Regions from separate parts of the Lysinibacillus sp. SGAir0095 genome, predicted to be linked through region 1. Evidence: riboswitches for the same ligand, from Rfam matches in the RefSeq annotation. Region 1 holds a riboswitch; each other region holds the start of a gene.
The links. Region 1 has a riboswitch for cobalamin ahead of C1N55_RS12230 (hypothetical protein). Riboswitches for the same ligand answer to the same signal wherever they lie in the genome.

Region 2: another riboswitch for cobalamin. It lies ahead of C1N55_RS19105 (glutaredoxin family protein); the one in region 1 lies ahead of C1N55_RS12230 (hypothetical protein).
Region 3: another riboswitch for cobalamin. It lies ahead of C1N55_RS20665 (S-layer homology domain-containing protein); the one in region 1 lies ahead of C1N55_RS12230 (hypothetical protein).

What each region holds. Positions count from the first base shown of each region.
Region 1 is NZ_CP028083.1:2,477,921-2,485,639, reverse strand. It holds gene C1N55_RS12250 (endonuclease IV) at 1-91, opposite strand, end outside; gene C1N55_RS12245 (metal ABC transporter ATP-binding protein) at 239-985, shown strand; gene C1N55_RS12240 (metal ABC transporter permease) at 1,001-1,864, shown strand; gene C1N55_RS12235 (Fur family transcriptional regulator) at 1,861-2,271, shown strand; cobalamin riboswitch at 2,355-2,534, shown strand; gene C1N55_RS12230 (hypothetical protein) at 2,698-3,249, shown strand; gene C1N55_RS12225 (ABC transporter substrate-binding protein) at 3,246-4,202, shown strand; gene C1N55_RS12220 (bifunctional adenosylcobinamide kinase/adenosylcobinamide-phosphate guanylyltransferase) at 4,299-4,865, shown strand; gene C1N55_RS12215 (adenosylcobinamide-GDP ribazoletransferase) at 4,954-5,649, shown strand; gene C1N55_RS12210 (histidine phosphatase family protein) at 5,625-6,221, shown strand; gene C1N55_RS12205 (bifunctional adenosylcobinamide kinase/adenosylcobinamide-phosphate guanylyltransferase) at 6,173-6,592, shown strand; gene C1N55_RS12200 (ECF transporter S component family protein) at 6,594-7,097, shown strand; gene C1N55_RS12195 (hypothetical protein) at 7,094-7,719, shown strand, end outside.
Region 2 is NZ_CP028083.1:3,884,001-3,891,719, forward strand. It holds gene C1N55_RS19080 (bile acid:sodium symporter family protein) at 1-296, opposite strand, end outside; gene C1N55_RS19085 (DUF3967 domain-containing protein) at 436-1,008, opposite strand; gene nrdF (class 1b ribonucleoside-diphosphate reductase subunit beta) at 1,146-2,120, opposite strand; gene nrdE (class 1b ribonucleoside-diphosphate reductase subunit alpha) at 2,108-4,201, opposite strand; gene nrdI (class Ib ribonucleoside-diphosphate reductase assembly flavoprotein NrdI) at 4,198-4,557, opposite strand; gene C1N55_RS19105 (glutaredoxin family protein) at 4,554-4,778, opposite strand; cobalamin riboswitch at 4,974-5,154, opposite strand; gene C1N55_RS19110 (bifunctional metallophosphatase/5'-nucleotidase) at 5,278-6,711, shown strand; gene C1N55_RS19115 (YjcZ family sporulation protein) at 6,837-6,971, opposite strand; gene C1N55_RS19120 (LysE/ArgO family amino acid transporter) at 7,154-7,719, opposite strand, start outside.
Region 3 is NZ_CP028083.1:1,592,765-1,600,483, reverse strand. It holds gene C1N55_RS20665 (S-layer homology domain-containing protein) at 1-3,302, opposite strand, end outside; cobalamin riboswitch at 3,480-3,682, opposite strand; gene C1N55_RS07865 (TlpA family protein disulfide reductase) at 3,782-4,483, opposite strand; gene glnA (type I glutamate--ammonia ligase) at 4,671-6,005, opposite strand; gene C1N55_RS07855 (MerR family transcriptional regulator) at 6,056-6,454, opposite strand; gene C1N55_RS07850 (ECF transporter S component) at 7,565-7,719, opposite strand, start outside.

The DNA of each region.
Region 1 (7,719 bases):
GGGTTAAATCAATGCCGTATTCTTTTGAAAACTTAACGATTTCTTTATCTGATTTAGATAAAAATTGTTCAATAAATTCAACCTGTTTCAAAACGACAACATCCTTTCAATAAATCATTGCAACAAATCTTCGATTATTACCAAAAAACTAAGCAAACATACTTTACTTTTGTATAGGAATCAACTATACTTACAATCTGTAAATCGTAATGATTATGAATTAGAAAGAAGAGAAAAAATGAGTCAAACATTAATTGAAATGAAAAACGTGTCTTTTCAATATGAATATACGCAAGTTTTAAAAAATATCTCCTTAAAAGTAGACGAAGGTGATTTCCTTGCTATTCTTGGTCCCAATGGGTCAGGTAAATCGACATTACTAAAGCTATTGCTAGGCTTATTAAAACCAATGACAGGGCAAGTTGAGCTTTTTGGTCAATCTAATGAAACTTTCCATAATAGAGAATGGATTGGATATGTTTCCCAAAAATCCAATGCATTTAATTCTGGTTTTCCTGCAACTGTTGAGGAAGTCGTTAAAAGTGGTCTAACAAAAAAAGTGGGTCTATTAAAAAAAATGCCGAAAGACGCAAATGATAAAGTAATAGAAGCATTAAATTCAGTAGGTATGGAGCAATTCCGTTCTCGTAATATTGGTCAGCTTTCAGGTGGTCAACAACAAAGAGTATTTATTGCGAGAGCTCTTATTTCCGACCCGAAAGTATTAATATTGGATGAGCCAACTGTAGGAATTGATCACGAAAATGTTCAATCCTTCTATGATATGCTAGCAAAGCTGAACGAGGAACAAAATAAGACAATTATTTTAGTTACTCATGATGTTGATACGGTATCTAATCGAATCAGTCATGTTGCCTGCTTAAATCAAACAATTCATTTCCATGGGTTTAAAAAGGAGTTTGATACAATTTCACAAACTCAATTAGACAATTGGTATGGACATTCAGTGAGAAAGATTCATTAATGAGGAGAAGGCAAAATGATTGAAGCAATTTTAAACTATGAATTTTTACAAAATGCCTTTATCTCGGGGCTAATTATTGGCGTTATAGCACCATTATTAGGTGTTTTTATTGTAGTAAGACGAATGTCATTAATCGCAGACGCACTATCCCACGTAACGCTGGCGGGGATTGCGGGGAGTTTATACTTAAGTCAAAGCTTCTCGGCGTTAGTGCTTTTAAATCCGATATATTTAGGGATTGTTGCAGCAGTTAGTGGCTCGATTCTAATAGAGCGATTGCGCAGACTATATAAACACTATGAAGAGCTCGCTATTCCGATTATTATGTCTGCAGGTATTGGTCTAACTGCGATTTTTGTATCTCTTGCAAGTGGCTTTAATACAGACTTAATGAGCTATTTATTTGGTTCGGTTTCGGCAGTATCAAGACAGGACTTATGGGTTGTAGTGAGTATTGCTATTGTAGTTATCTTATTTATATTCTTATTTTTCAAAGAAATGTTTGTCCTTGCTTTTGATGAAGAATATGCAAATGCTAGTGGACTGCCTGCAAAATGGATTCATTTCTTATTTATGCTGGTAGTTGCTTTAGTGATAGCTGCAAGCATGCGAATTGTTGGAATTCTTTTAGTTTCATCATTAATTACACTACCTGTTGCAGCCAGTATGCGGATTGCCAAAGGATTTAAACAAACAATTATTTATTCAATCCTCTTTGGTGAAGCCGCTGTTATCATCGGATTAGCAAGCGCTTACTACTTAAATCTGGCACCAGGTGGTACAATTGTTGTAACCTCTATATTAATTTTATTGATTGTCATCCTTGTTAAAAAAATTATACTTAAAACAAATGCAAAAGAAAGGGGAGCAGTTAAATGAACCTAACTAAAGCATGGGAAATATTAAAAGAAAACGGCTATAAAAAAACGGATAAACGAGAACTAATATTGAATATGTTCGAAGAGACTGATAAATATTTAACTGCAAAGGATCTCTTATCTGTATTGAAGAAGGACTTTCCTGGAATGAGCTTCGATACGATTTATCGCAATTTAGCTACTTTTGTTGATCTTGGTATATTAGAAGAAACTGAGTTAAGTGGTGAAAGAAATTTCCGTATGCAATGCGAATCTGATCACCATCATCATCACTTTATTTGTATGGAATGTGGGAACGTTAAAGAAATCTCGATTTGTCCAATGGAGATGCTGAACGAAAAACTTCCGGGATATACGATTGAGGCGCACAAATTCGAAATCTATGGAAAATGCTTAGGTTGTAGTTAAGCATTATAATCTATTACTAAATTCTACTGAAAAATTTAAATACTATTATTTTGAAAAATATGTTATATTGCTGTTAAGTGAATACTGTTTGCAAAGAAAGAGATGCGTATGAACGCTTAATAGGGAATTCGGTAAAAAGCCGAAGCTGTATCCGCAACTGTATGTGTTAGTTTCAAGATTTTTGCCACTGTCTATCTAGATGGGAAGGCTCTTTGAAATGCTATGCACAAGCCAGGAGACCTATCTTTTTCTGATCGTAAATACCCTCTTCGGAATTTAAGAGAATGTACGGCTTAATTTAGTGAATATTTTTATGCAATCTTATTCTGTAATTTTTTGCCATCCATTCTTGTGGATGGCTTTTATAATTTCTCTTGTTGTTTGAATGGGTTATTCACTAAATGTAATTGGATAGGGGGGGTATATATTCGAAAAGATATGCGATTTAGTTGTTATCCATTTATGCGTGAGCAAGGGAGTTTAGTCGATTATGAGATTCGCACAGATTCTCTTACTACACGAATTGGAGCTGTTTTACCAGTTTTACGTGGAGATGAAGCTTGTCGAGTTGTTTATGAGGACTTAGAAGTTATTCAGCCTAATGTTTATCATCTTAACGGCTCTATACGTGGAAAATTAGCGATTTCGGAGGCTGATTTACAAGTCTTGAGTGACCGATATGATTATTATGTTGCCCAAGTTGGGGATGTAATCAAGCAGTTTTTATTGCCTCAAGGCAGTGAAGCGGGTGCCTTACTTCATGTCTGTCGAAGTGAAGCAAAAAAATCATATCGTGCACTCCATAAAGTAAGTGAAGAACGCGAAGTACCAGAAATATTGTTTGATTATTTAGCTCTTCTTGCAAATGTATTTTTTGTAATGGCCGTTTACACAAACTCCAGACAGGGTGTAGATGAGATTCCATTTGTGAGCAAATCCTATCCAATAAAGAAAAAACGAAAAGAGGAAATTCGATGAAATTTTTAGAGAAAAAGTGGATGGCACCATTAGCAATCTCATTATTATTAGTTGGTTGTAATTCTGAAGAACCAGCTAAAAGCGATGATACAGAAGCAAACAAAAACGCTGGGGCAGCTGAAGAATCAGGTCCTTATACAGTCGTTGATGACCGCGGTGTGGAAGTGACTTTTGAGGAAGTACCAGAAAAAATTGTCTCATTACAACCGAGCAATACAGAGATTTTATTTGAGCTTGGAGTAGGGGAGCAAATTATCGGTGCAACAGAATTTGATACATACCCTGAAGAAGCGCTTGAAATAGAACGAATTTCTGATTCAATGACTATCAATACTGAGAGAGTAATTGAAATGCAACCTGATGTTGTTTTTGCCTATACAGTTGGGGAAGAAACGCATATTGAACAATTAGAAAATGCTGGATTGAAGGTTTTTGTTATTCAAACTGCCGCAACAATTGATGATGTTTATGGTGATATCGAGCAAATAGCTGAAGTTTTAAATGTTGAAGAAAAAGCTGATGAAATCGTTTCAGGAATCGAAGAGCAAATTGCGGCGGTTCAAGAAAAAACGGCTTCATTGGATGAAAAGGAAAAAGTATACTTTGAAATCTCACCATCTCCAGATATTTGGTCTGTCGGCTCTGGTACTTTCCAACAAGAGCTTATTGAAGCGGCTGGCGTTGAAAACATATATGCTGATCAGCAAAGTTGGTTTGCAGTTTCAGAAGAGGATTTAATTACCCGTAATCCAGAAGCAATTATTACAACTGTAAATTACAGTGAAGATCCAAAAGGAGAAATTTTAGCTCGTGAAGGATGGTCAAATATTACGGCGGTTCAAAATGAAGAAGTTTATGTATTAAATGCCGATATCCTAGATCGTCCAGGTCCACGAATTGGTGAAGCCATCGAACTAATTGCATCAACAATCTATCCAGAAATTTTTAACTAAAAAGTAGGAGAGCAAATTCTTAATTAGAGTTTGCTCTTTTCGATTTTATCTCTAATAATTACTTTAGCTTATTATTAAATTTTGGAGGAGAGTCTCATGAGTAAAATGATTTTTATTTCAGGTGGTGTTCGGAGCGGAAAAAGTGCATTTGCTGAATGTTATGCTAAAGAGCTATATCACCAATTTGAGCGGACCAACTTGTTTTATATTGCTTCCGGTGTTGCTTTTGATGAAGAGATGGCTAGTCGAATCAAACGACATCAGCTAGATCGCGAAAAGTCAGCTATTAAGTGGGATACACTGGAAATTCTAGATGGATTACAGTTTGATGTAGCCATCTCTGCAGAGAAATCTGTAATACTTTGGGATTGTATAACAACTTGGCTAAATAATATCCTTTATAAAACAGAACAACTTGAACGAAATTCCAGAATACTTGAAATTGAAAAGTACCTTGGGGCATTAAAAAAACAACTTATCGATTGGACTAAGGATGGCGGTATTATTTTACTAGTATCCAATGAACTATTAGATGAGCCCAATTCTTCCTTTACAGAGGTGAATTATTATCGTTATTTGCTGGGAGAATTACATCAATGGATTGTTCACCACAGTGACGAAGCTTACGAAATGGATTATAGTAAGAATATACGTTGGAAATAGGACGGTGCCCGTTGTGAAAAATACCTTTATTGGTTTCCTTTTAACTTTTCAGTTTTTCTCCTCTTTACCGATTCGGATGGAACTACCGATGAATAAAAAAACAGTAACTGCAATGTATTCTATGTTGCCTGTTTTGGGGCTTTTAATGGGGAGTACGATAAGTATTCTTTATATTTTGAATGAAGATTATCTCCTTATTTCTGATCTGTTGTTCGCTATATTAGTTGTCGTAGCAGGAATTATTATGACAGGTGGGTTACATCTAGATGGTTGGATTGATACGGGAGATGCCTATTTCTCTTATCAAAATCAAGAGAAGCGCCTTGAAATTTTGGAGGATCCACGTGTTGGAGCATTTGGGGCAATTAATTTAGTCGTATTGCTGCTATTAAAAATAGGTTTTGTTTTTGAACTATTACATAAAGATTCACCAAATATTATTTTCTATTTCATAGCTGTTCCTTTTTTAAGTCGATTAGCGTTACAGGTATACTTTATTACTACAAATACAGTAAAAGAAAAAGGGCTGGCAGTCTATTTTAAAGCCCAAGTAACTCCGAAATGGATTTGGATAACACTCCTTATTTATCTTCTCTCATTTAGTATACTTACATTTTCTTTTATTGGAATGTTTGGATTCATTTTAGCTATCGGTATGCTCCTGTTCGTATTTATATTTCGAAAGTGGACGATAAAAAATTTTGGAGGAATGACCGGAGATTTGATTGGTGCACTTTACGAAGGGATTGAGGTGTTCTTATGGGGCATGTTATTGTTCATTTAATAAGACATGAAAAAACGGATGCCAATCTAAAAAGAAAATATATTGGTTGGACAGATGAATCCATTACTACTAAGGAACATGAATTTGATGTACCAATTAATACGCCAGTTGTTTATGGGAGTAACTTAAAGAGGTGCAAAGAAACAGCACAACTATATTTCCAAAAGGCAACCTATTTATCATACGAAAATTTAAAAGAGATAAATTTTGGAGACTTTGAGATGAAGACATATGAGGAACTTAAACAGTTATCCATATATCGTCAATGGATTGATGAGCCTCAAAGAATTACTCCTCCTAATGGTGAGTGTTATCAAGAATTTGAACAAAGAGTAATTTCTTGTTTTCAAAATATTATCTCCCAAAATAATGAATACACTTTTGTTGTACATGGTGGTGTAATTCGAGTTCTATTAGCAAAATACGGTCCTTCTAAAGGATCTTTTCAACAGATTATGCCATCTCATAGAACCATCTATACACTACAGTGGGCTGATTTTTCAAGTGTAAAGGAGGGGAAACGATGCAGGTTGTTATCGGTGGAGCCTATAATGGCAAAAGAAAGTATATAAAAGAGAAATTATTGAATCGGTTAGCAGGGAAGCTATATTTCTTTGAAGGTGAAATACCAAAGAAAAAATTGCTCTTAAAAGAGGATATCGTGGTCATAGGAAGCTTTGAAAAAATAATTCTGCAAAAAGTTCATTTAGAGGAAGACGTGATCGCTCAAGAAATTATTAAGGAGCTTATTGAGTTGGACAAGCAGGCAAAAGTAATTTGTGTTTGTACGGATATTGGTAGAGGCGTTGTACCCATATTGAAGGAAGAAAGAAAGTTACGTGATGCTTGCGGTCGCTTATATCAAAAGCTCTTTAATGAAAGTGAAGATGTCATTCGTATTTGGTATGGTATACCACAAATTTTAAAGGGTGAGGGATTGTAACATGGGATCATCATCAACATCAACATTAAGGTTAATGATTTTAACAGCATTAGTTGCTGCAATTTGTGTGATAGGCAGTTTTATAAAGGTACCGGGATTTATGACAACAGCAGCTTTAGATTCTGCTCCTGCCTTTATTAGTGTCGCTTTTTTACCCCCACTTCTTTCCGGAATTGCAGGTGCATTAGGTCACTTAGCTACCGCCTTAACATCTGGCTTTCCATCAGGCCCATTTCATTTGCTAATTGCATTTGAAATGATGATCGTCACTTACGTTTTTAATGTTTTACATAAAAAAGGGTTTAATATATTAAAATGGATTTTTTTAATAATTGGCAATGGTGTTCTAGCTGCTTTTCCATTCTATTTTTTAATTTCTCCAGCATTTTTCATAGGCGCAGTACCATCCTTAGTTATTGCCACAGTTATTAATGCGATAATTACTGGGATTACACTTCCTTTGATGGAGAAAGTATTTAGAGAAAGGAAAGTTTCGAATCCATGAGAAATGCAATTAAAATCGACGATACAACGGTTGTAACGATTGATAATTCTGGCTGTATCGGTGAGAAGGAATTAGATTTCGTTCACGCTTCCAATGAATTAACTGCTTACTATACTGCCCGTGTTGCCATATTAGAGCAATGGTGTGCAGGTGCAGTGCCTACCAACATCATTTTATCAAACCTTACGGGAAATCAGGCTTGGGCAGATTATGAAAAGGGGATTCAAATAGCATTTGATGAAATTGATCTAGCAATGCCTGCAATTAACGGTTCTAGTGAATCGAATTTTGATTCTTTACAATCAGGTATTAGTTTAATGATAATCGGAAAGCTTCAATTTGAAATGACAAAGGAAAATCTTCATTGGTTTGTAGTTGGAAAGCCTCTAGTAGGTCAGGAGGTAATTCATGAATCACAACATATTGCAAAACTGGGTGAGATTAATAAATTATTCCGACTAAAGATTGCAAATCAAATCTGGCCGGTTGGATCTAAAGGCATTCTAGCGGAGCTTGAAGGGATATTCCCTGGTCATAAATTTGAATGCTCACTAGATTTGCATAAATCTAGTGGACCAGCTACCTCTGTAATTGTAGGTGTACAGAAAGAAAATATAAACGA
Region 2 (7,719 bases), 1.4 Mb from region 1:
CCGATTACCAATAAATGATCATCAAATAAAAGATTTGAGATGAAGTACGCCCAAACAGGCATGAGGATATGTAAAAATGCGATGGTGATGAGAATAACCCAAGGGTACTTTATGAAACTTCGCAAGCCTTGAAAATTCATGCTTAAACTACCAGCAAACGTCATAAATGCGAATAACCACGGTACAAGAAATACTAATTGCCCTCCAATATCCTCGAGAAGAACACCTATTATTAAACTAAGCGGTGTTAAAATCGGCATTAGTTTTTGGAGTTGTTTATTGAAATCGGCTAACATCGAAGTCCTTCTTTCTAAATTCTATAAACTTTACTATACGCCAATTTACATTAGTTAGTAAGTAGTTGTTTAAAACAAAAGTAGCTTGCGGCATCAATATTCGCAAGCTACTTTTATTTATTAATAATTTGATAATTTATCATTTCCAAAATTTCCACCATATTCTCTTATTTTTTTCATTTTCCTTTTCTCTTTCCGCTTCGGCAGCTGCAGCAAGCTGTCTTCTTGTTTCCATGGACTCCTTCATGGCAAACATTAATTTTTTGTCGCGTTGTTCAATGCTGTTTTTTATATAATGTTCCTGTTTAATTAATTGTTCTAGAAGGGTTTTATTGAATTCCATTTGTTCATTTTTGAATGCTGCAAATTCTTCAAGAAGAGTATTTATGTCCCTCTTCTCTTCGGAATTCTTTTGATGGCTTTCATGGAGTTCATCTATAGCTGTACCAAGGATTTCACTTACAGCTTGTTTGATTGTCAGGGAACTAGAGTTTTTTAGGTCAACTATTTTTTTTATGATTTCAATGTCTTTTTTGTAGTAAATGCGATGTCCATTTTTGTTCTTTTGAAAGTCGTAATGATGTTTTTGCATCAAGGTACAGTAATTCCTAAGAGTCCTTTCGTGAACACCTACTATCTTACTAACCGCCAACGTATTATAAATAAGATCTTCACCCGTTGATATATCCGCTACTACTATTACATCTGACATACATATCACCCCTTACTCCATACAATTCGCAAAAAAATACTATACTCCTTTAAAAATCGTTCTACAAATATAGACAGAAATTTCAATTTAGGCATAATAAAAACTCACAAGGAATCTCCCTTTGTGAGTTTCTATTTTTAGATTCTATTTTTAAAATCAAATGTGTCATCCGTAATTGGCGCCATTTTCGCTTTCGCGTAAGTAGATCCCTTCTGACTAAAAAAGTCATAGGTAGATCCTTCATTACGAATGCCATTCATGACAATTGGATTTACTTCTTCTTCAGGGAACATTGCCTCAAAGCCCACATTCATCAAGGCTTTATTGGCGTTATATCGAACGTAAGCTTTTACGTCTGGAGAAAGTCCCGTTTCTGCATACACATCATCCGTATAGCTCATTTCATTTTGATATAAATCAAGCAGGAGATCATATCCCCAAACCGTTAACTTATCTTGCTTTTCCTTCGAAAATTGTTTGAAAAGATTTTGAGCAAAGAAGCCTACTGCAACACCATGGATGGATTCATCACGTAATATTAATGAAATTACTTCTGCTGAGTTACGTAAAATTCCTTGTCCCCCTAAATAAAGTGGATAGAAAAATCCTGAATAGAATAGGAAGGATTCCAGCATCACAGAAGAAAACATTGCCTTCCATAAGCTTTCTGGATTCCCTTCTTCAATACCGTTATAGATATCCCCTATTTTATTGGCCTTGTATTGTAGATACTCATTTTTCTTGACCCATTCAAATAATTCATCAATTTCCGTATTTGTGCAAAGGGTAGTAAATATATATGAATAGGATTTGGCGTGAATAGCTTCAAAAGCTCCAAAGACAGTAAACACAGCTTTCTCTTGTAAATCTGTTGCATACGTAGCAATTTGATTCATGCCAATATTGGTTTGAACCGTGTCCAGTAATGTCAGGCCAGCAAATACCTTTTTATATGTTTCCTGATGCTCGAAGCTTTGCCACTGCTTTACATCCTTACTAACAGCAATTTCTTCAGGGAACCATATTTGTTTCCATTGCTGGTCCCAAAATATTTGAGCGAGCTCACTTGTTGGTTTATTCCAATTGACTGCCTCATAAACTAAATTTGACATGCTACACACTCCTCTAATGTTTGCAAACGTTGTCGTACATAGTAAACCGACTTGATTCCTCTCATCCAAGCGTAAATATAAATTTTTGCTAGTTGTTCGGTTGTCCACGCATCAGTCACATATAACGTCATCGAAATCCCTTGATCGACATGCTTTTGTGCAGCAGCGTACAAATCGATTAAATCATAAGCATTCACATCATAAGCCTCCACATAGAGGTGTGCATTATCATTCGTTAAATATGGCATTGGGTAAATTGTGCGGCTATCTGCGTAATCTCGCACTTCTACGCGTTCTGTGCATGGTGAGATGGACGCCGTGCAAGATCTTATATAACTGATTGAACCAGTTGGAGCAATTGCCATTCTATAGCTATGGAATAAACCATATTTTTTTACATCTTCCGCTAATTCCTTCCACATTGCTGCAGTAATAATCGGCACATTCCCTAGCGCACGAATCGTTTCTGAATGGAATGGCTCTTCTACTTTGTTGATATATGGTTCAAAGTAGTTCCCATTGGCATATTCACTTTCTTCAAATTGGTAAAAGGTTTCTCCACGCTCTTTCGCAATTTCCATCGAACTTCTTAGAGAATAGTAGTTTAACGCTTCCATAAAACCATCAATAAATTCAACGGATTCCTTTGAACCATACATTATTCCTTGTGTCACTAAATGCCCATGTAAGTTCATGACACCTAAACCAACTGAATGCATTAACTTATTTGCTTTTGCAACAGAAGGAACGTTTTTGATATAAGTCATTTGAGATACATTTGTTAATAGCCTCATTGACGTATCGACTAGTTTCCCAAAATCAGCTACTTTACTCGCTTCATGTATATCAATGGAACCTAGATTACAAGATACATCTAATCCATACTCATTTGGTTCGTCTTGATCTGTGATAATACTCTTTTGCTGGACTTGTAAAATTTCCGTGCACAAATTCGACATTTGCACTCGACCTATGTTTTTTAGTGGATGCACTTCATTTACGTTATCATCAAAAATTTCAAATGGGTAACCCGATTCAAATTGAGCTTTTTTGACTTCTGTATAAAGCTTTCTTGCATTTAATCGTTTTATTTTGCGGATTTTTGGATTATCCAGCAACTCGTAATACATCTCCGAAATAGAGATTTCAGACATCCGTTTACCGTATTCTTTGTAAATATCGTAAGAGCTAAAGAGAACGATATCCTTATCTCTTTTCATGAGTTCAAAGAAAATGCTCGGAATGATAATACCTGTAGATAGTGTCGCCAGGCGGATTTTATCATCAGCATTTGGTTTTTTGGATGAGATGAAATTCTCGATATCTGCATGGAAAATATTTAAGTATACAACGCCTGAACCATTGCGTTGACCGAGTTGATTGGAATAACTAAAGGAATTTTCTAGAAGCTTTGCAACCGGGATAACACCACTTGCACGATTAAGTATCCCTTTTATAGGATCTCCTAATGGACGCAGATCTGTTAAATTAACACCAACCCCACCACCAAGGCGAGATAGTTCCAAACAGTAACCAATATTTTCGGCGATACTGTTCATTGAGTCATCCATCGATAATTTAAAGCAGCTTACCAGCTCCCCACGAGCTTTCTTTCCACTATTCAAAGCTGTAGGTGTAGCAGGTTGGTAGCCTTCCATCATGGCTTCCACCGCTCGTTCTGCTAGGTCTGCATCACCTTGCGCTAAATACAATGCAATAATCACAATTCGATCTTCATATTTTTCAAGAATCTCTTCACCATCACGGCTTTTCATAGCATAGCTGTCATAGAATTTACTCGCACTCATAAAAGAAGGGAAGCGGAAGTTGTAATCATATGCTTTTTTATATAAGTGTTTAATAAATTCTAGGTCATACAGTTCAATAAATTCTTTTTCGTAATACCCTTCTTCTACTAAATAACGAATCTTCTCTTCTATATCGATAAAGTAGCGTAAGCGTACGTTTACATATTCTAAAAAGTAACGTCGTGTCGCCTCACGGTCCTTTTCCAGCTCTAATTGCCCGGTTGTGTTATAACGATTCAGCACATCATTATTTAGTTTCAAATATGTTTTCATTCAATGACCCTCTTTTCATAAAACTGTTGAATCGCATTATAATCTTCCTGATACCCACGCAAGTCTAGTTTACGTACTAACGGGATACGGTAACTTGATGCAATTTTTTCCCCTGCGCCACCAAATACATGATGTCCAAAGTTGCTATTTCCGCTCACAACGACCCCTTTACAAAAGGCTCCATTTCGCTCTAAAAATTGCGCAACTTTCAGTGGAATGTCCCCAAGCCCATCTGTATATGTAATCAAAAGAAAGGGCTTGTCCAACTGCAATCCTTCTTTTATCTCAACGGCTTCACCCTGTATTTTTGAAGCAATATAGCGTACGTTTCCAGTTCGACTCGCATAAGCAATCACCCTGCGATCAGCTCAATTTGAGAAACAATCTCTTGCACATCCCCTACCAGTTGTCCATCAAACTCTAAAACAGGTACTGAAAGGAAGCCTGCGTCTATAATCGTTTGCTTTGCTTCTTCGTCTTGATCGATATTCACAACTTCTACTTCAAGCCCTGCTCTTTGCAGTTCTGATTTTACCCACATGCATTTTGGACAGATTGTTTTTGTATATAATTTCATAAAATCCCTCTTCTCTATTAATCTCTTTTTTTCTTCAATACCACCTTGTACAATGTGTAAACAGAGGTAGAAATTACTAATTTTTAGTAAAAATTAAAAGGTTATCTCTTCGAAAAAAGATAACCTAAAATTGGAAACGTCCTAAGTGAATTGTATAAAAAGGATGCGTCCCCATTTCTCAATCCCCGAAGAAATGATTGATCTGTTTTACTAGGCAGGTCTCCTGGCTTAGCTTCACACTTTGATTCCCTTCCCATGTATTTACACAGTGGCACACGAATCATTGTCAGCATTACAGTTGCGGGGACAGCGTCGGATTTTCACCGAACTTCCCTATTAAACTACATATAGTAGTACCTACATAAAACAAACACAATATATAGTTTTAATTTACGAAGATAAGTGTAGCACATATCCCAATATGATGTAAATGAGTAAAATTTCATTTACCATATTAAATATATGCTATCAAAATAAAGTCCATATGGAGGTGAAATTTATGGCGGTATCCGTTTTAATTACGAGTGATTTACACGGAAGACTGGATCGCTTTGAACATTTAATAAAAAAAATGAAGGCTTTGAATCCAGATTTAGTGATAGATAACGGGGATTTTTTAGATGGAAGTCCAGCATCTTTTTATTACAAGCATTTTCATAAAAAAAGGCACCCGATGATTGAGCTAGCAAACGAAATCTATGATGTTGCCATTTTCGGTAATCATGAATTTCATAATAATCTAAAAGCTATAGAAAGCTTTCGTTTCGATTGTCATTTCCCTTGGATTAGCTGTAATATGGGGGACTTTGCCAAACCCTATTTTATAAAAGATATTGGTGGAAAAAAATTTGTTGTTGTTGGTGCGACAACTCATTACACACGCATTTGGGACGAGCATGGATATCTAGAGGAACTTCAATTTGAAAATACGTTAAAGGCTCTACAACACTGGGTGGAGGTTGTAAAAACAAGTGAAAAACCAGATTATCTCATCGTTTCCTATCATGGCGGTTTTACCGAGGATCCCACAACAGGCACCGTGTTTCAAGAACGCGTTGGTGAAAATCAAGCAAATGAAATTTTAGAATTGATCCCTGACATCGATTTACTCATTACTGGTCACCAACATCTATCTATAAACACAAGAGTAAAGGATACTTTAATTATTCAACCTGCCTCTCATGGAAACGGGTTCTTCGAGGTACAAATAAACTTTGAAACAAGGCAGCATGAAGCAAAGTTTCACCGATTAAAAAAAGGTGAATTTTCATATCCGCAAGAGGTAGAAGAGTGGCTTGAAAAAGAGGTTGCATACATTATGGATGATTATTCTTATAAGGGTTTATTGTCATCCCGACTTTCAAGCCATCCCTTTATACAACTTATTCACGATATGCAACTCAAAGCTACAAATGCTCAAATCTCAGTTTGTGATTTATTGTATCTAGAGAATGGAGGATTTTTTGGTAGGATCACGAATCGAGACTTAATTAATAACGCACCTCGAGAACATAAGCTAAGGGTTATTTCACTATTAGGGAGTGAAATAAAAGAGTTAATGGAACAAAGTGCTGCCGTATTTGCACTCAATCAAGAGGGTAAAATTGATTTTAGTTCAAACGTGTATCCTGATATTCCCCAGCCTTATCAATACGATTTTTGGGGAGGGATTTCCTATATCATCGATGTGAAGGAACCCGCAGGCCATAGGTTGAAGAATGTGACATTCCAAGGTGAGCCTCTGGTAAATGAGCAAAACTATAAGGTTGTATTGAACAGTTACCGGTTAACAGGATATGATTTTCCTTTATTGAAAAATCGGCAGTTTTTCTATGAATCAACTAGAACAGTTCCTTTTCTATTAAAAGATTATGTACAATCTGACTTTCCTTCGACTGTTCCTACTCATGGAAATTTTAAGGTGATTTATTAGAAAGACTCACCTCGAACAAAGCCTTAGTTATACCTAAGTGAATTTAGAAAGGTTATCTTTACCCTATAATAAAGCCCTCCAAGGGATTTGGAGGGCTAGTTTTTTCTATTTTGTTTGTTTAATTATTAGTAACCATATCCACTGCTAAAGTAGTATGCACCAACAATAATTAAAAGAATGAATAGTACTACTAATAAAGCGAACCCTGAACCATTTCCACCATTGCTATATTCATACTCACCGCCACTTTGTTTACCCATTCTAAAACACCTCCTCAATTTCGAACTCTGTACAATATATGCACCCAGGAAATTGTGTTCTAGACGAATGTAATGGTGTAAATGCCTAGTTTGTAGCATCCTCCCTATTCACATAGCTAAATTGCTTGCAAATACTCTTTAGCAAGGGGCATTTCCTTCATTTAAAAAATGTTCTATTTAAATTAAAAAAGACCGATAAGCAAGTATAAGGCTGTACCCCAGATAAAAAGGGCGGAGCATTTATTAAATAATATAAATATTTGGTTCTGTATATGGATTTTCTTCAAGGTTGATCCTAAAATTGCCAATCCCAAAAACCATATCCATGACACCAAAACGCATGCAAATGCAAAAAGTATTTGTTCTTTCCCACTATATTTCATAGCACTTGTCCCAATTACACCGATCGTATCTAATAATGCATGGGGGTTTAATAAAGAGACAGAAAGCGCAAATATGATTTGCTTTTTTAAAGGTAATGCTTCTTCGCCCTCAACAACAGCTTGCGGCGAGTACCATATCACTTTTCCCATATATAAAAGAAACAGGATCCCTCCTACTAATAAAACAATCCTTAACCACTCAAATTGCAGAACAACTAGTGATAATCCCAAAATAGCAAGCAAAATCAGAACCGTATCACATATTGCCGCAGTGATTGTTGCTGGTAAAGCTTTCATAATCGTCGGTTGCGTAACACCTTGCGTAAATACAAAAACATTTTGCACCCCTAAAGGTAAAATAAGTC
Region 3 (7,719 bases), 890 kb from region 1:
CTGATAACAAATAATCCGCTCGATTTAGTTCTAATAGTAACTTGTCCATCCTTCACCGTATGTGGTATTGCTTTATATTGACCATCTAAAAATTGCAGGAAAACAGCATCCTTTGGAATATCTTTTACTGGAGCTGTTATCTTAACGTATTCTTTACCTGTTTTAATAGTTTGAGTTGTACCATCATTTTTTTCAATTTCGAACTGTACTTGGAAAGCCTGCTTACCTTCTGATTCAATCATCTTTGCTACTAAAATAATTTTTTCATCAGATATGTTAGGGATATTTAAACTTGATTTAGGAACTTCCATTTTTGTCCCTTGATTATCCTTTATAACAAGTACATTGCTCTTCTTATCTTTTAGAATTTCAATTAAATCTTTTGAAGAAATCTCTGCTCTTATTTCACCTTCTCTATTCTCTACGGAAATGGTTGATTCCTTTGATTCTGTTTTCCCATCCTCTGGATTAGTACCTGTAGTAGGCGTATCCTCTCCATCTTCAAAATTACCACCAATATCATTACCTAGATCGGTAGTGTATAGCCACTCAATCTTATCTCCAGGTTTAACTGTATAATAGCCTGCACTATAGCTAGGAAATACTCCATTCACTCGATACATCCATCCACTAAGTGGTCCTCTGTCGAATTCAAACAAGCCATTAATTCCTTCTACATAGACTCCATATTCCGTGTTCCGGGTACTTAAGGCAATGTTATATTTCGAAGTTGCGCGAGTTAAAACGTCGATAACCGTGTCACCATCCACCAAGTCAATTTGAGTTACTGGAAGTGGTTTTTCAGTGTTGGATATCACAATTGAAATAGAAGCACTCTCAATTTTTTCTGAGTTATCCGGGTTCCCTGTATCTCCCCCTGGATTTCCCGGGTTACTTGGATTCCCTGTGTTCCCTTCCCCACCAGGATTATTAGTATCTTGATCCTCATCATCATCATCATCATCATCTTCTGGAGACGTCAATGGAACATCGGACATATCGTATAACGGCGTTTGATTATTTAATAATCTATCGTACGCAGCCAAGGCATAGGCTGTTTGTTGCGTTGCCATGATATTAGTTAACCCATTTTTCGGATGAGCAAAACCACCGTCTATTGTGTAGTACGACAATATATTTGTTAAAATTGATGACCCATTCTCTTTAAGAAATCTTTCATCATTTAATCCATCAATTCCGAGTGTTGATAGTGCTACTAATACTTGATCGGCACTTTGAACATTTTCAGAACCCCACGATTTATAGCCACCATTCTCGGTTTGCATCGTTGCTAATTTTGCAACAGCACGGTCAATCGCTTCTTTGACTTCTTGTTTGCTTTGGTATGGTGCTAATGCTTGAATCACCATTCCCGTCATATCAGGATCTGGATTCGTGCCACTTAATGCAAAGCCTCCACCCGATATTTCTTTTTGCAATATAAACTCGATTAACTTGTTACGAGTTGTTCTATTTTCTGTAACAATATCAGGAATCTCATAATTTTGAGTATCCAATGCAATTAGAGCGAAAATTGCACCATTTATTCCTTGTCTTACCACTTTATCAAGATCTGCTAAGTTCTCTACTAAGTTATAGCCACCAACATCTCTAGCGTCTTTTCCGATTGCTGAAAGTGCAATAATTAAACGCGAATATTCCGTATTATTCCCGCTCAAAACACCTTCTTTATCTTGAAGATGGGCAGCTACATTATTGTAATAAGTTTCAAAGTAACCCTCTGGAACTTCATATCCTCCTCGAGCTAAGGCAAAAACATTCCATTCATTGCCAAATTTTGGAGTTGGTGTTATTGATAGTAAATAAGCATTTGAGGATAATAAAGCTTCTTCTATAGTTGGAGAAACTACTATACTAGTGGATGCTTTGACATCTCCACTTTCTGAAGCAGCAGTGATGGTTGCTTTTCCTTTACCAATGGCCCGAATAACGCCATCTACAACTGTAACAACTTTTTCATCACTACTTGACCAGATCACTCGCTCTGTTGCATTTGTTGGTTTTAATGTAACTTTAATAGAAGCAGTATCTCCAACCTTAGGTAATGAAATGTTCTTTTCAGTTAATGTAATTTTTGTTATTAATATTTTTTTGAGTTCTATTAATCGATTTTGCAATTCTTGTAATTTTACAAAATTAGTAACCGCTATTTTTTCAGAGTCACTTAATTTTTCGTATTCATTTGTTGCTTGTACAATTGATTCTTCATGTGTTGCATTAACCATATCGACCTGTGGCAATGTATCAATTTGAGAAATAACATCATGAACACGAACTAATGAATTATAGGCATTTTCTTTTTGAACAAGTATTTCTAAGTTTGTTACAAGTGCTTTTTGTTCTATATTCAAAGCTTCGTAAGCTTGACGGGCATTTTGAATCGCTAATTGGTTTCTTTCACTAATTTCTTCAATCGTTGGAAGCGAAGATATAAGTGAGATAACATTTGCTATCGCTTGATCATCATCATTATCAACCGGACTGCTGGTTTTTGATCCTTCACTATTTACTGGATGTACAGTTATCTTGGTAAATGGACGGTTAATATTACTATACTTTCCTTCACCTCGAACTGCGGTAATTTCATACTCACCTGGTTCAGAAAATTGAAGTGTGACATTACCTTCTGTATCTGTTATATATAGAGATTTTTCGCCATTGATGACAAGCTCTGCATTTTCAATAGGTGCATGATAATCCTGCCAATCCTCATTTTTAAATGCCCCTTGTAAATTCAATGTAATATTTTCATTAATTTCAGATGAATAACCTGGGTGTTCAAAAAATGTATATGGATTGTTCTCCCAATTAGTTGTAAAATACATAACAATCATATCGCCATCTTTAACTTCTTGCTGGCTTACGCCATAATTGGATATAACATGATTATGCGTATACATCCAACCGTCCTGGCTACCGGTACTAAATGTCTCTAAGCCTGCAATATTTGATATATACATGCCTCCGCCAAAATCAAACTCACTGGAGTTTTCGACATCATAACCTGCTTGATCCAATGCTTTAATAATTGCATGAATGGCATAAACAGTAGAATCACCTTCATCCATCGAATCTAGTAGACTACCGTATTCTGAATAAATTTCATTAGCATTTACATCAACCGCTGTTAGTGGAACAATTGTTTCATTTAGCCCCTCAATTCGAACCTGTACAGTTGAACTATCTGTCAGCTCATCAGCGTTTACTGTTACCGGCGAAAATAATGAAAGCGTTAACAAAAATGTTAGAAATACATTCAAGCCTTTTTTAAATAGATCCACTTACCAAAACCCCCTTGTTTCTTTTTTTAGTGAATTGCATGCAAGATAAAATGACAAAATAAAAAACCGCTAGCTCTCAAATTGAGAAATAGCGGAAAATAGAAAAAAGCATATAAAGTACCTATCCATATACCCATTGGTCTATTTGCCGTACATTCTCCTAAATTCCGAAGAGATTTGATACGATCAGAGAAAGGTAGGTCTCCTGGCTTGTGCATCCTTTTACTCTAAGAACCTTCCCATCTACTAGAAGCTTTTTTCTTCGTTTGACAGTGGCATCTTCTTATTTCATCTGCACTTACAGTTGCGGAAACAGCTTCGGCATTTTACCGAATTCCCTATTAAGCTACATGATTAGCACCTTTATCCTGCAATTCTATTCACTTACAATTGAGTATAATCTTAACTATTAGCTTGTTCAAGAACAAATCATAGTGCTTTCATACCTATTTTAGAAATAAGTGGAAATTTCCTTCTTATTAATCTATTAACTTCTCCTCTAACATTTCCTCAGTAACTGGCCCTATAATCTGCTCAACAACCATACCTTCTTCATTTATTATCATACTTGTTGGTATAGTCAGAATTTCGTAATTAATCGAAACGTCCCCCTTTTCATCCAATAAAATCGGGAAACTAATTCCATATTCATAGGCAAACTTTTTTACTTTATCCATGTTCAATTCTAAGTCGGTTGCATTTACTGCAAGAATTACGAGGTTCTCCCTATTGGCATGTTCTTCGTAGAAACGTTGTATAGCAGGCATCTCCTCAACACAAGGCGCACACCAGGTTGCCCAAAAATTAATAAACACCTTTTTCCCCTCTAAATCTGACAATCGAACAGTTTCACCGGTTAAAGTCTTTAATTCAAAATTCGGTGCTTTCACATTGAGTGCTCGTACCTCTGTTTCTTGTTCGTGGTCATCATGATTATGCCCTCCTTCCTCATGATCATGATAAATTTCTGGTTCATCAATCGATCGGTACTCAACCTGTTGTTCACCTTCTTCAACCTCAGGCTCTTGATCAACTGCTTGATTCAAGGATGTTGAATCCTCTTCATCAAATACAACCTCCAATTGATCTTGTTCATTCGTAAAAAGATTTTTCGATATTGTATTAATCAACGCAGCTAAAATGAGTAATGTTAAGCAAATAGAGACAATTTTCTTCGGCAAACCTTCACCTTACTTTCAAACTTATTCTTTTACAAGTATATGAGTGAAATCTAGTAAAATGAGTTGAAGCAAACGATTGACTAATTTGATTTTACCTGTCTTCATAGTTAAGAAAAGAATGAATTTGATCATTCTATATATAGAAAAAACCGTCTCAAAATCGAGACGGTTTACTTCATCTATAAGATTAGTACATTTTTAAATATTGATCACGTTCCCATGGGTGAACAGCTGTACGGAACATATCATATTCAATTTCTTTTGCTTCTTTGAAGTTAGAATAGATGTGTTCACCAAGTGCTGATTTGATTACTTCATCTTGTTCTAAGTAAGAAAGAGCTTCAAGTAGAGAACCTGGTAAACTCTCAATTCCGTTTTCTTTTAACTCAGCAGAATTCATAACATAGATGTTGCGATCAACTGGCGCTGGTGGTGTTAAACCGTTACGGATACCATCCAAACCTGCTTCTAGTAGAACAGCTAATGCTAAATATGGGTTAGCTGATGGATCAACTGAACGTAATTCAACACGAGTAGATAGACCGCGAGACGCAGGGATACGAATTAATGGTGAACGGTTACGAGCTGACCAAGCAATGTAACATGGTGCTTCATATCCTGGAACTAAACGTTTGTAAGAGTTTACTAATGGGTTAGTTACCGCTGTGAATCCTTTTGCATGTTTCATGATACCAGCCATGAATGAGCGTGCCGTATCGGATAATTGCAAATCTGCATTTTCATCGAAGAACACGTTTTTGTCACCGCTAAATAATGAAAGGTTTGCGTGCATCCCAGATCCGTTCACACCGAATAATGGTTTTGGCATGAATGTTGCATGTAACCCATGTTTACGTGCAATTGTTTTAACAACTAACTTGAATGTTTGAATGTTGTCGCAAGCTTCAACTGCGTTTGCATATTTAAAATCAATTTCGTGTTGACCAGGAGCAACCTCATGGTGAGAAGCTTCGATTTCAAAGCCCATTTCTTCAAGTTCTAACACGATATCACGACGGCAGTTTTCCCCAAGATCCGTTGGTGCTAAGTCGAAGTAACCACCATCATCATTTAATTCTAATGTTGGTTCACCTTTTTCATCTAATTTAAATAAGAAGAATTCTGGCTCTGGTCCTAAGTTAAAGCTTGTGAAACCTAGCTCTTCCATGTTAGCTAATACACGCTTCAAGTTTGCACGTGGATCACCAGCAAATGGTGTACCATCTGGGTTTGTAATATCACAGATTAGTCGTGCTACTTTACCTTTTTCCGCAGTCCATGGGAAGATGACAAATGTATCTAAATCTGGTTTCAAATACATGTCAGATTCTTCAATGCGTACGAACCCTTCTATTGATGATCCATCGAACATCATTTTGTCATCTAGCGCTTTATCTAATTGGCTTAATGGAATTTCTACATTTTTAATAGTACCTAGAATGTCAGTAAATTGTAGACGAATGTATTTTACGCCTTCATCTTTCACGATTTGTTTAATATCTTCTTTTGTGTACTTAACCATTTAATCCACTCTCCTAATATTTGAAATTATTAAAAAATTTAAAATATAATCTACTCACCCTTCGCTTGGAAGAAGCGAGATAAATCTCCTTGCCTTAATGAAGCTTTTTGCATGATTTGTGCTTGCTGCATTTCTTCACGTAAAATTGCTCGAAGTTCTGAATCAGAAATTGTCATTTTGTTAGAAGATTTTACATTGTTGTTGTTTTTTCTCATATCGAATACTTTTTTAATTCCTGCCATATTAATTCCCTGGTCAAGAAGTTCACGAATTTCTAACAATGCATCTACATCGTCAAGTGAGAACATTCTACGATTGCCCTCTGATCTTGCAGGTTCAATTAGTTTATGTTCTTCGTAATATCGAATTTGTCTCGCAGTTAACTCCGTTAATTGCATTACCATGCTTATAGGGAGTAACGGCATTGCTCTTCGAAACTCTCGACTCATCCACATCTCCTCCCTTTCATACGTTTATTCTAAACTATGTAACTTATAATAGCAATACCATGTTAGAAAAAATAACATACAAAAATTAGATTTTTTTCATCTAATTTCTAGATGAAACGAAAAACCTACAGCCACTTGGATTCCCCTGTCTTTGATTGCTTATAATGAACTATTTTAAGCAGTTATTTCAATTGATTTATAACAGCAAACTGGTTTCATTTGGTGTTAGGAATTGATTCTTACCTTGGGAAAACTAGTGACACGGCAGCGTTTTTCTAAAACTAAATGGAGTGCTTTACCATTTTAGAGAGGATGATCATGCTGCTCGTTTACCGTTTTCACTTTTGATTTGCAAAGGCGGGGGCTGGGTCGGTTCTCATTGACTTGTTTTTCCTTTTTTCATTCCTTGGCATAATGTAGCCTTTTCGTTGACCAGCTTTATCATATTTAGGGAATTGGGTGACTGAACAGGCTGCTGGCAGACTATTAACTCCTTTTATTTCTTTCTATTGTCCACGACACTGTTTCTCGAGGACTATTAACTCCTCTTCCTCATGTTTATTGTCCACGACACCGCTTATCAAGGACAACGAACTCCTCTTCCTCCTGTCTATTGTCCTCGACTCGCCTTCTCGCGGACCATTAACTCCTCTTTCTCCCGTTTATTGTCCACGACTCACCATCTCGCAGACTATTAGCTCCTCTTCCACACGTCTATTGTCCATGACACTGCTTATCAAGGACAACGAACTCCTCTTTCTCCCTTTTATTGTCCACGACTCACCATCTCGCGGACTATTAGCTCCTCTTCCACACGTCTATTGTCCATGACACCGCTTATCAAAGACAACGAACTCCTCTTTCACCTGTCTATTGTCCTCGACACATTTTCTCACGGACTAGTTACTCCTCCGCTTTTAACTTTGTCACAAGCCCCCTACTCCCGGACTACCACTTTCAAGCTTTTCTTGTCAGCAATTCAGCCTCTTCTTTCCCTATTGTCTTCACTTTCCAGAAATTCCACCTCATTAATAAATTGGTGTCAACAACTAAAAAAGCTGCTCATTAAGTCATACAAGCGACTTAACGAACAGCTTTGAAATACTCTATTTATAATAAATATTGTGCTCTTTGATTATCGATCCATACTTTCATTGTACGGAACAGTAAGATTATAATAACCATAAGCATAATACCTTTTACAACGTTAAACGGTAGGATACCTAAAATAATTGTTTCTTTCATGTCGAACTCACCCCAACCAA